2 regions of the Candidatus Accumulibacter contiguus genome follow, and region 2 is predicted to be linked to the other one. Evidence: riboswitches for the same ligand, from Rfam matches in the RefSeq annotation. Region 2 holds a riboswitch; the other holds the start of a gene.
The links. Region 2 has a riboswitch for cobalamin ahead of V5B59_RS12020 (TonB-dependent receptor domain-containing protein). Riboswitches for the same ligand answer to the same signal wherever they lie in the genome.
Positions count from the first base shown of each region.

Region 1: linked by a shared signal. The riboswitch ahead of V5B59_RS03200 (energy-coupling factor ABC transporter permease) and the one ahead of V5B59_RS12020 (TonB-dependent receptor domain-containing protein) in region 2 are both predicted to bind cobalamin.

Region 1 is NZ_JAZKUC010000001.1:655,672-660,667, reverse strand. Features, by position in the region: gene V5B59_RS03215 (energy-coupling factor ABC transporter ATP-binding protein) at 1-256, opposite strand, end outside; gene cbiQ (cobalt ECF transporter T component CbiQ) at 253-993, opposite strand; gene V5B59_RS03205 (energy-coupling factor ABC transporter substrate-binding protein) at 987-1,331, opposite strand; gene V5B59_RS03200 (energy-coupling factor ABC transporter permease) at 1,328-2,005, opposite strand; cobalamin riboswitch at 2,134-2,341, opposite strand; gene V5B59_RS03195 (tubulin-like doman-containing protein) at 2,550-4,996, shown strand, end outside.
Region 2 is NZ_JAZKUC010000001.1:2,444,986-2,449,981, reverse strand. Features, by position in the region: gene V5B59_RS12040 (adenosylcobinamide-GDP ribazoletransferase) at 1-468, opposite strand, end outside; gene V5B59_RS12035 (MT-A70 family methyltransferase) at 647-1,300, shown strand; gene V5B59_RS12030 (cell division protein ZapA) at 1,610-1,942, opposite strand; gene V5B59_RS12025 (hypothetical protein) at 1,956-2,156, opposite strand; cobalamin riboswitch at 2,309-2,529, shown strand; gene V5B59_RS12020 (TonB-dependent receptor domain-containing protein) at 2,655-4,526, shown strand; gene V5B59_RS12015 (FecCD family ABC transporter permease) at 4,535-4,996, shown strand, end outside.

The sequences.
Region 1 (4,996 bases), 1.8 Mb from region 2:
TGCGCAGTTGGCGCAAGCCACTGCGACGGTAATCCACCGCTTCCCCGGCGTAGTAAACAACGCCGGATTGTGGTCGCAGCAAGCCGTTGCACTGCTGGAACAGGGTGGTCTTGCCGGAACCGTTGGCGCCGATCAGGGCGTTGCGGCTGCCCCGCCGGACGGCGATCGAACAGTCGTCCAGTCCGCTGCTGCCATCGGGGTAACGGAAGCAGACCTGCGCCAGTTCGAGCAGGAGGTCGTCTGCCGAGCGCGTCATGACATCGCCACCGCCAGTGCAAGCAGCGTACTGCCAGCGGTCATTGCGATGGCCAGGTCGCGACCGGCATGGGCAAAGACCGGCGCAAGAAAACGCAATGGACCCTCGTTGTTGCGCGCCTGCGCCGCGACATGCAGGTCGTTTGCCCGTTGCCACACCTGCAGCGTCAGATTGGCAGTCAAACCGCCCAGCGAGCGCAGTGCCAGGCGTGGTGTCGCGTAGCCCAGGCGCGCCGTCTGGGCGATCCAGGTGTCCTGCACCGCCGCGGAGAAGACGAACAGCATCCGGTAACAGAGCACCATGATTTCGAGCACGATCTCGGGGGTCTTCAGTCGGCGCAACAGGTTCATCAGATCGGGAAGCGGCGTGGTCAACGCGAGAAAGAGCAGCGCCGTCAGCGCAGCAAACGAACGGGACAATACCTGCGCCAGCTGGTTCAGGCCGTTCGGGAGCAGTTGCAGCGTGATGCCATGCTCATCGACGCCCAGCGAGAACGCCAGTGACAGACTGCCGAGAAGCAGAAAGGCCAGTGCTGGCGAGGCGACGCGCAGGTAAGGCGCTGGCGCGACACCGGCACCCAGCAGCGTGATGGCGGCGAGAATCGCCGCCACGCTGGCAGCGACCATCGGTGTGCCGGCGGCAAAAGCGGCGATCAGGCCCGCGAGCGCAAAGCTTCCCTTCGCCGCCGGTGAAACCTGCCGCCAGCGGTTGGCGTAGGCCGACTGCTCGATCAGCACCGTGGTGCAGCTCCATTGGCTTCTTCCGCTTCCCGGCGCAGCTTTTCGCGGGTCACCGAGACACCCAGGTAGTAACCGATAAAGCCGGCACCCAGCGCCGCCTGCAAGGCGAACAACAGGGAGGCGATTTCACCGCTGGCCGGCTCCATCAGTGGCTGGAACCAGGGCTGGAAATCAGGATCGATGGCGCCGATGAGATCCCTGGCCTGGTTGTCAGCGCCGGCAAAGAGCTCGACGGGATGATCGGCATTCGCCGCCGGTTTCTGCACCAGCCACAGCGGCAGCGCAGACAGCAGGACCACGGCGACCAGCAGCAACAGGTTTTGCCGGCGTTTCATACCCGTACCTCGTCGTTCCCGACGAGCTGCAGATCCTGCAGTTCCCTGGCGTTGAAGCGCGCCAGGGCATTGAAGATCAGCACCGTCAGCAGTCCTTCGCTGATCGCCAGCGGGATCTGGGTGATCGCAAAGATGCTGGCGAATTTGGCAAAGGAAGCGACAAAACCACCCGTCGGATCAGGGAAGGCCCAGGCCAGTTGTACCGAGGTGGTGAGGTAGGTCAGCAGGTCGCCGAGGCTGGCGGCGAGAAAGACACTGGTGGCAAACGAGAGTTTGATGCTGCGCGCCACACGAAACACTGCGGCAGCGGCGAACGGACCGACAATGGCCATCGCAAAGAGGTTGGCACCCAGCGTCGTCAGTCCGCCGTGCGCCAGCAGCAGCGCCTGGAAGAGCAGGACGACCATGCCAATCGGCGCCATGGCTGTCGGGCCGAAGAGAAGGGCACCGAGCCCGGTGCCGGTGGGGTGCGAGCAACTGCCGGTCACCGACGGCAATTTGAGCGCCGAGAGAACGAAGGTGAACGCGGCGGCAACACCCAGCAACATCCGCTGTTCCGGATGTTCGCGGATACGTTTCTTGATGACCCACAAGCCATAGGCCACGCAGGGGGCCGAAGCGAGCGTCCACCCCAGGGCGTGTTCGACCGGCAGAAAGCCTTCCATGATGTGCATGCTTCTCTCCCACAGCGAGCAATGGCAAGCCGTGCCAGGCGGGGGAGCGGTACCTGCGGGTCGGAAGAAAAGCCGAGAAAACCTGCTGTCGGCGAATCCACATAGCCCTCCCTTTACCCCGGGGAACGGCACTACGTTTGATTTGGGCCGGTTTTCTGGCTTGCCGTCGATCTTCTCCAGCACCTTCCCATGCGCGAGCACAGTGGCGTATTGCGGAGTCGTCAGGCTTACAGCAGCGGGGGCTGCGCCGGAATGTCTGAAGATTCAGATTCACCGGCTTCCCGTTTCACCCGCCCCACGAGCGTGGGGCAAGGTACCCAAAACGGGTCAATTATACGACAGAGCCTTGGCAGTGCGGGTCTTCTCACGATTGACCGCAGTTGATGGGTGGACATATACTCCCCCGAGCAGCTGGAGACTGTGGCAAGCGGCCATCTGACACCCACTGCGCAGATCCCCCGGCTCCGCCGATGCCGCCCACGGCGGAGCGTGGCACATCGGTGATCATTTTACTTTCGACTCATTGCAACGAGGAACTTTCGGAATGAATCACCTCGTCATCGGGCTGGGCGGCACCGGAGGAAAAATCATCCGGGCCCTGCGAAAGAGCCTGTACCAGGAATTCCGCGGCGACAAACTGGCCGACATCGGCATCGGCTACCTGTACGTCGATTCGTCCAGCGAAATGATGTCGATCGACGACCCCAGCTGGAAAACCCTGGGCACCTCGGTGCAGTTGCCCAAGGCCAGCCAGTTGCTGATTACCGATGCCAATCTCACCTCGCGGCTCGACAATCTCGACAGCTATCCGGGACTCAAGCACTGGCTGGGCAGCCCGCAGGAGTGGCGCGACATTCTCAACAGCATCGTCGGCGCCACGCTCGGTGGCCAGAAGCGCCGGCTGGGCCGCTTCCTGTTTGCCTGCAAGGCCGACAAATACCGCGAACAGCTGCAATCGCAGGTCAAATTGCTGCAGCAGAACGGCCAGACCGAAGTCACCTTCCATGTCGTGCTCGGCCTGGCCGGCGGCACCGGCAGCGGCAGCGTGATCGACGCAGTGGCACAGCTGCGGGATCTGTATCCCGACTCCAAGCGTTTCCGCATCCTGATCTACGCGCTGCTGCCCGACGCCTACCCGAACCCCAACTGGGACACCGGCAACTACCACGCCAACGGATTTGCCGCCCTGACCGAACTCAACGCCATGTCGGTGGGCGTCTATCAACCCTACGACGTCACCGGCGTGAAGGAGCGGCTGACGCTGAGCGACCCGTTCAACGGCTGCTTCGTCTTTGGCAACGAAAACGAGAACGGCTTGACGGTGGATGTGGACCGGGATGTGCCCGGCATCGTCGCTGACTTCCTGTATCAAAAGATCGTGACCGCGAAGAACATCAACTGGGCCTCGCTCGACCGCATGGAGAACGCGGAGAATGGCGATGGCTCGCCGGAAACCGCTGCGCAGGGGCGCATTCCAGAGCGCTCCAAGCGTTTTCTGACGTTCGGCATCAAGCGGCTGGCCATTCCCGAAGAAGAGATCAGTGAATACCTGACCTACAGCTTTGCCCGACAGGCGGCGCTGCAGTTGCGCTTCAATCACTGGCAGGAGGCGTCCGGCTTCATCGAAGAACCGCGCAAGCAGGATTTTCACGAGTTTGTGCAGCAAAAGGAGACGCAGCTACGCTGGCTGCTGTCCGACGACCATCTGACGCTGGCGCTGGGCATCCTGCCGGAAGATGCCGCCAACAAGCGCTGGAAGTCTTTTACTGGCGAGTGGGAAGCCGTCATCCCCAACTTCAAGTCGCTGGTGCGCGAGCGCGAGCGCGCCACCTGGCTGGACGAACTCACCAAGTTGTGTGAGAAGCGTTATCAGGATGACTACCGCACGCTGGGCGTCCCCGGTTTCTACCGCACCAAGCTGAAAGCGCGCAAGGACATGGCGCGCGAGATCCGGGTGCGGATCGAGCAGGAACTGGTCAATGAATGGAAGGTCGGCGCCAAGTCCGCCTGGGATGTATCCCGCCTGCTGATCGCGCTGAGCGAAAAACTGGACGAACGTCTGAAGGCCTGTGACGAACACATTGCGCGTGCGCGCCACGCAGAGGAAGAAGCGCAATCGCGCGTCCTCGGCAATGCACACAAATGGTCCAGCATGGGCCTGTTCTCCAAGCACCTGCTGGGAACGCCGGACAGCCTGCTGGACGCGCATGGTGTGCATTTGCAGGAGATGTATGTGTACCGTACGCGCGCCGAAGGCTGGGGCTTTGCCAAAGCGCTGCTGATCGAGGTGATCGCCGAAATCACCGACCTGAAAGGTGAAGTGGACCGGGCGGCCAACACCTTGCAGCAGGCCCTGAAGAAGTTCGATGTCGGTATCCAGGCGCGCCTTTCCGATACCGATGCAGGCGATTTGCGCCAGCACCTGATCCGCTTTTATGACCCCGTCCAGGTCAAGCAGATCAGCCGCCGGCTGGTGGTGGACGAAGCCGAACAGAAAACGCAGACCGGCCGGGTGCGTTCCGCCCTGGCCGAAAAGATTGGGCAGGATTCGACTTTTGCCCTGTTCAATCAGCGGGTGACGGAATCGACCTTTCTCGATGTGCTCGAAACGGTGTGCGAGGACAACGCGCGCATCGCCCACCAGAACCTGGTGCAGAACCCCAAGGAGCGGCTGCTCGGCGTGTCGATCATCGACAAGTTGCGCGACCGCTACGGCGCCGACCCGCAGGAGTTGAAAAGCTACGTGAGCGAGCTGGTCAGCCGGGCAGGCAACTTCGTCACGCTGGAACCGCTGGAAATCCACCGGGCAGCGCCCGGCATTCCCGTGGGGGTACCCACGGCGGTGAGCAAATTCACCGTGATCCTGCCAAGAGCGCCTGAACAGGCCGAGTTTGCCCGGGGACTGAAGGAAGCACTGCGCGAAGCCAAAACCGGCGATGTGGAGATCATCGACTCGGATGGCCGGCGCAACGAAATCACGCTGGTCTCGAT
Region 2 (4,996 bases):
CAGCGTCGTCGCAGCGAAACGGGAAACGGTGTGGCCGGCCAGCAGGGCCAGGGGAATTGTCAGCCAGTCGAACTCGATCAAGGCGCAGAAGCGCGCGAGCAGCAGCATCACCAGCGCGATCGCGCCGAAGCTGCCGATTCGCGAGTCCTTCATGATGGTCAGGATCTGTGCCTTCTCCCAGCCGCCGCCGAAACCGTCGACCATGTCGCTCCAGCCGTCTTCGTGAAACGCCCCGGTCAGATAGAGCGAACTGGCCATTGCCGCCAGCACCGCCAGCGTCGTCGGCCAGACGAAAGAAGTCAGGATGAAAACCAGCGCGGCGATTGCGCCGATCAGCAGCCCCACTGCCGGAAAATACCGCGTCGATCGGTCGAGTGCCTCGCTGCTGTGCCCTACCCAGGCCGGAACCGGCAGGCGCGTGAAAAAGCGCAGCGCGCCGAAGAAGTATGCAAGCTCACGCCTGAGCATCTGCTGCCCTTCGCAAATTCCCCGATGGTATCCCGATATGCCGTTTCATGGCCATCGCCTGCTGTTTCCAGTACGGGTATCATCACGCACTGCGACGACCTGCAGGGTACTTTCAGTGTGACTGCCCGACCTGGGTGTGCAAAGTCCCCAAGCCCTTTCCCATTGAAGAAGGAAACCGATGACGAATCATTTTCCGGCGGCTGCCGACCTGCTGCAGCGCGTCGGGGAGCGGAAGTTTCGCACCGTTCTCGCCGATCCGCCATGGCAGTTTCAGAACCGGACCGGCAAGATGGCACCGGAGCACAAGCGCCTGAACCGCTACTCAACGATGACGCTGGACGACATTCTGGCGCTGCCCGTGGCCGAGATCGTCGAAAGCACCGCACACCTCTACCTGTGGGTGCCGAACGCCCTGCTGCCGGAAGGCCTGCGCGTCCTCGCCGCCTGGGGCTTCGCATACAAGAGCAACCTTGTGTGGCACAAGATCCGCGCGGATGGCGGCCCGGACGGGCGCGGCGTCGGTTTCTATTTTCGCAATACGACCGAGCTGATCCTGTTCGGCGTCCGGGGGAAGGACGCGCGCACGCTGGCCCCCGGCCGCCGCCAGGTCAACATCATCAAGAGCCGCAAGCGGGAACATTCCCGCAAGCCGGACGAAGCCTATGCGTTGATCGAGTCCTGCTCGCCCGGTCCCTTCCTGGAGATGTTTGCCCGCGGCTCGCGAGAGGGCTGGAGCACCTGGGGCAGCCAGGCTGACGAGTACGTTCCCGACTGGCCGACCTATGCCAATCACTCGCAGGCGGAAGCGGACTGCCTTCCCGCGAAGGGGTGATAGCGGCGCGTTGCATACTCGACGGTACCTCAGGAACCGACGTTTCGCCAGAAACGGGCACAAGCGGGACACAAAAAAGCGCGAAACCAGAGGTTCCGCGCTTTTGTCCCTGCGGATGCCATCAGGCCGGCATCCTGAACCTCGGTTCAGATAGGTCACTTCCCTTCCGCATCAGGCACGTCCGACAAGGGGCGCACACAACAGCGGTTTCTATGGTCTGCGACCAATGCCATTTAGCATTGGTTCAAGGAATCTATGACCTGACAACACCGCAGGGAACTCTCTTGGAGGCCGGAATGACAAACAACCCTAATCCGACTTCAGCACCAGATCAAGCTCTGCCTCCATGGCGAAGATTCTACCCCTAAGCGCGCTCATGTCCAGCTCTATTTCAGATTCAATTTTCTGATGCTGCTCCGGAAATTCCTGATTTCGGCCGAGGTGCTCGTGAGCGATGTTGAGCGCAGTCATGACGGCAATGCGCTCGGGAAGATTGCTCTTGGTTTTTCCGGCGATATCGCGCATTTTCCCGTCAACATAGTCTGCCGCCTGGAGTAGCGCAGCGTGTTGATCGCTTGGGCAGGCGACACGGTATTCCTTGCCAAGCAGGACGATGTCGAGATAATTGGCTTCGTTGGGCATCAGATCAGAGTTTTCAGGTCTTGGCTTCGGGCAGTTGCTGGGCAAGCTGTTCAAGCCGCGCGCAGGCAGCCGCCATACGTTCGGTGAGGCGTTCCTTGTCGGTTTCTACCGACGCGAGTTGCTCGCGCAGCACGTCATTCTCGGTTCGCAATGTGCGGCACAGTGCAACCACTTGAGCAATCTTGATTTCGAGCGCGTTGAGTTCATTCAGCATGGAGCAGACTATAGATTCAAAAAGCATGCTCGGTCAAGGCGTAAGGGCCGCTTCTGCACCTTGTTTGTGATGCGGCCGCTGTTTTCCGCTGCAATCGTCGATCGCCTGCCCTGCGGGCAGGCTATAATCCGTTTTTTCGCTGACCTCGAACGGCGGAAGAGATCGTGCAAGGTGCCGCCACGCGGATTCGCCGCAGCGGTTAAACGGGAAACAGGTGGATTTCGCGCAACGCTCGATGCGCAACAGAATGCCTGTGCTGCCCCCGCAACGGTAAGCGAGTGTGGGCCTGTCGAAATGCCACTGGGCAAAAGCCTGGGAAGGCGGCAGGTCAAGACTCGCGAGCCCGGATACCGGCCTTCGCACACCACAGGACGGAAGTGTCGCGGGGAAGCGGACACGCAACGCTCGGCTCGCATGCCTGCCTTTCCCTCGTGCCCTTCCGCATTATTGGTCCGCCGACTTGCGGGGACGCTGGTCGGCAAGAGGGGGAATTTCATCATGCATCCCAATACACGGCGGGCAGCCGGTGCCGCCACTTTCACCGCAACTGTTGCCGCACTGGTCTCGACGGCCTTGCATGCCGCAGACACGCAACTCGACCCGATTGTCGTCACGGCGACTCGACAAGCTACCCGAACCAATGAACTGACGAGTGATGTGTCGGTCATCACCCGCGAGGAAATCGATCAGGCCGGGGAGACGACACTGGCGCAACTCCTGGCACGGCAACCGGGAATTCAGTACGTCGCCAACGGCGGTGCGGGGTCCAATAGCGGCGTGTTCATCCGTGGCGCCAATACCAATCAATCGATCGTTTTGATCGACGGCCAGCGCATCGGCTCGGCGACGAGCGGCAGCGCGGCATTGTCGCGGATTCCGCTGGACCAGATCGAGCGCATCGAGATCCTGCGCGGCCCGGCGTCTTCGCTCTACGGGGCCGACGCCATCGGCGGCGTGATCCAGATCTTCACCCGCAGAGGCGAGGGGCCGGTGCGGGTGAACGCCAGCACCGGTTATGGCTCCTACCACACGACCGACACCAGCGTCGGCATTGCCGGTGGCACGGAACTGCTTTCCTACAGCGTCCAGGCAGCTTATACGAATACCGACGGCTTCAATGCCATCAACAACAAGAAGAGCCTGTTCTACAATCGCGACCGGGATGGCTATTACAACAGGAACCTGAGCGCCAGTTTTGCCGTTCGCCCGGCCAAAGGGCAGGAACTCGGGGTCAACCTGCTGCTCAGCAAAGGCACCAACCAGTACGACGGCAATGACTTCGGCACGCTGGGCGCCGCTCAGCCCTTCAGCAATGACCAGAACGTCGGCAATTATTCCATCTACTCGCGCAATCGCCTGCATCAGGCATGGACCAGTACCTTGCGTCTCGGTCGCAGTACCGACGACAGCAAGGACTATATCGGGAACTTCCGGGACAGCGTCTTCAATACCACCATGGACCTCGTGTCCTGGCAGCACGACATCAAGCTGCCGGTCGGCGAAGCCCTGTTGGCCTACGAGTACAACAGGCAGAAGGTTTCCAGCACGACCGACTACACCGTCACCGAGCGCACGATCAATTCATGGCTTGCCGGCTGGAACGGAAATCTCGACCAGCACCGGCTGCAGTTCAATCTGCGGCATGACGACAACTCGCAGTTTGGCGGCAAGAGCACAGGTTCCGCAGCCTATGGCTATCAATTCACGCCGCAATGGCGTGCCCATATCTCCTATGGCACGGCGTTTCGTGCTCCGACCTTCAACGAGCTGTATTTTCCTGCCCTCTTCGGTTTCGCCGGTGGTAATCCCGATCTGAAGCCGGAGACGGCGAAGAATACCGAAGCCGGTGTCAACTGGGAGCAGGGCAGTCATCGCGCTTCGGCGGTCGTTTACCACAATCAGGTGACTGATCTGATCGAATTCCGGCCACCGACATTCACCCCGGTCAATGTCAGCAAGGCGTTGCTGCGCGGTGCCACGCTGACCTACGACGGGCGTTTCTCGGAGTGGGGCGCCGGGGTCGCGCTGGACTTCCTGGATCCGCGGAATGAGGGAAACGGCCCAAACAAAGGCAATCGGCTGGCTCGCCGTGCCGAGCAGCAGATGAGCAGCTACCTCAGCCGAAGCCTTGGGAACTGGGATCTGCGCGGCGAGTGGCAATTGCTTGGCAATCGCTACGAGGATCCGGCCAACCGCGTTCGCCTCGGGGGATACGGTCTGGTGAACCTCTACGCCGATTACCGCCTGCAGCGAGACTGGGTGTTGTTTGCACGCGCCAACAACATTTTCGACAAGGATTACGAGACGGCCGACAACTACGCCACTGCCGGGGCGAACGTCTTTGTCGGCGTTCGCTACGCGCCGAAGTAGGGCGCTGCATGCCCACCCGCCGCCGTGCTTTACTGATCCTCGCAGCGCTTGCCGGGCTGGCGCAGCTCAGCATCGTGCTGGCGTTGATGGTGGGCAGTATTGCGATCAACCCGACCGAGGTGTTGGCGACCCTGTTTGGCAAGGGCGACGGCATGGCCGGCGACGTCGTGCGCAGCCTGCGTCTGCCGAGGGCGTTGACGGGTTTCGCCTGTGGCGGCCTGCTGGCACTGGCGGGTGCCTTGCTGCAGGTCTTGCTGCGCAACCCGCTCGCCGACCCTTACGTGCTCGGCATTTCGGGCGGTGCCGGCATCGGCGCCTTGCTGGCGATCGTACTTGGCCTGGGCGTCGCGGGGATCAACGGCCTGGCCTTCGCGGGCGCGCTCGCTGCGATGCTGTTGGTGTTCGGCCTGGCGCATGGAGAAGGGGGCTGGACGCAGTCGCGCCTGCTGCTGACCGGCGTGATCGTTGCT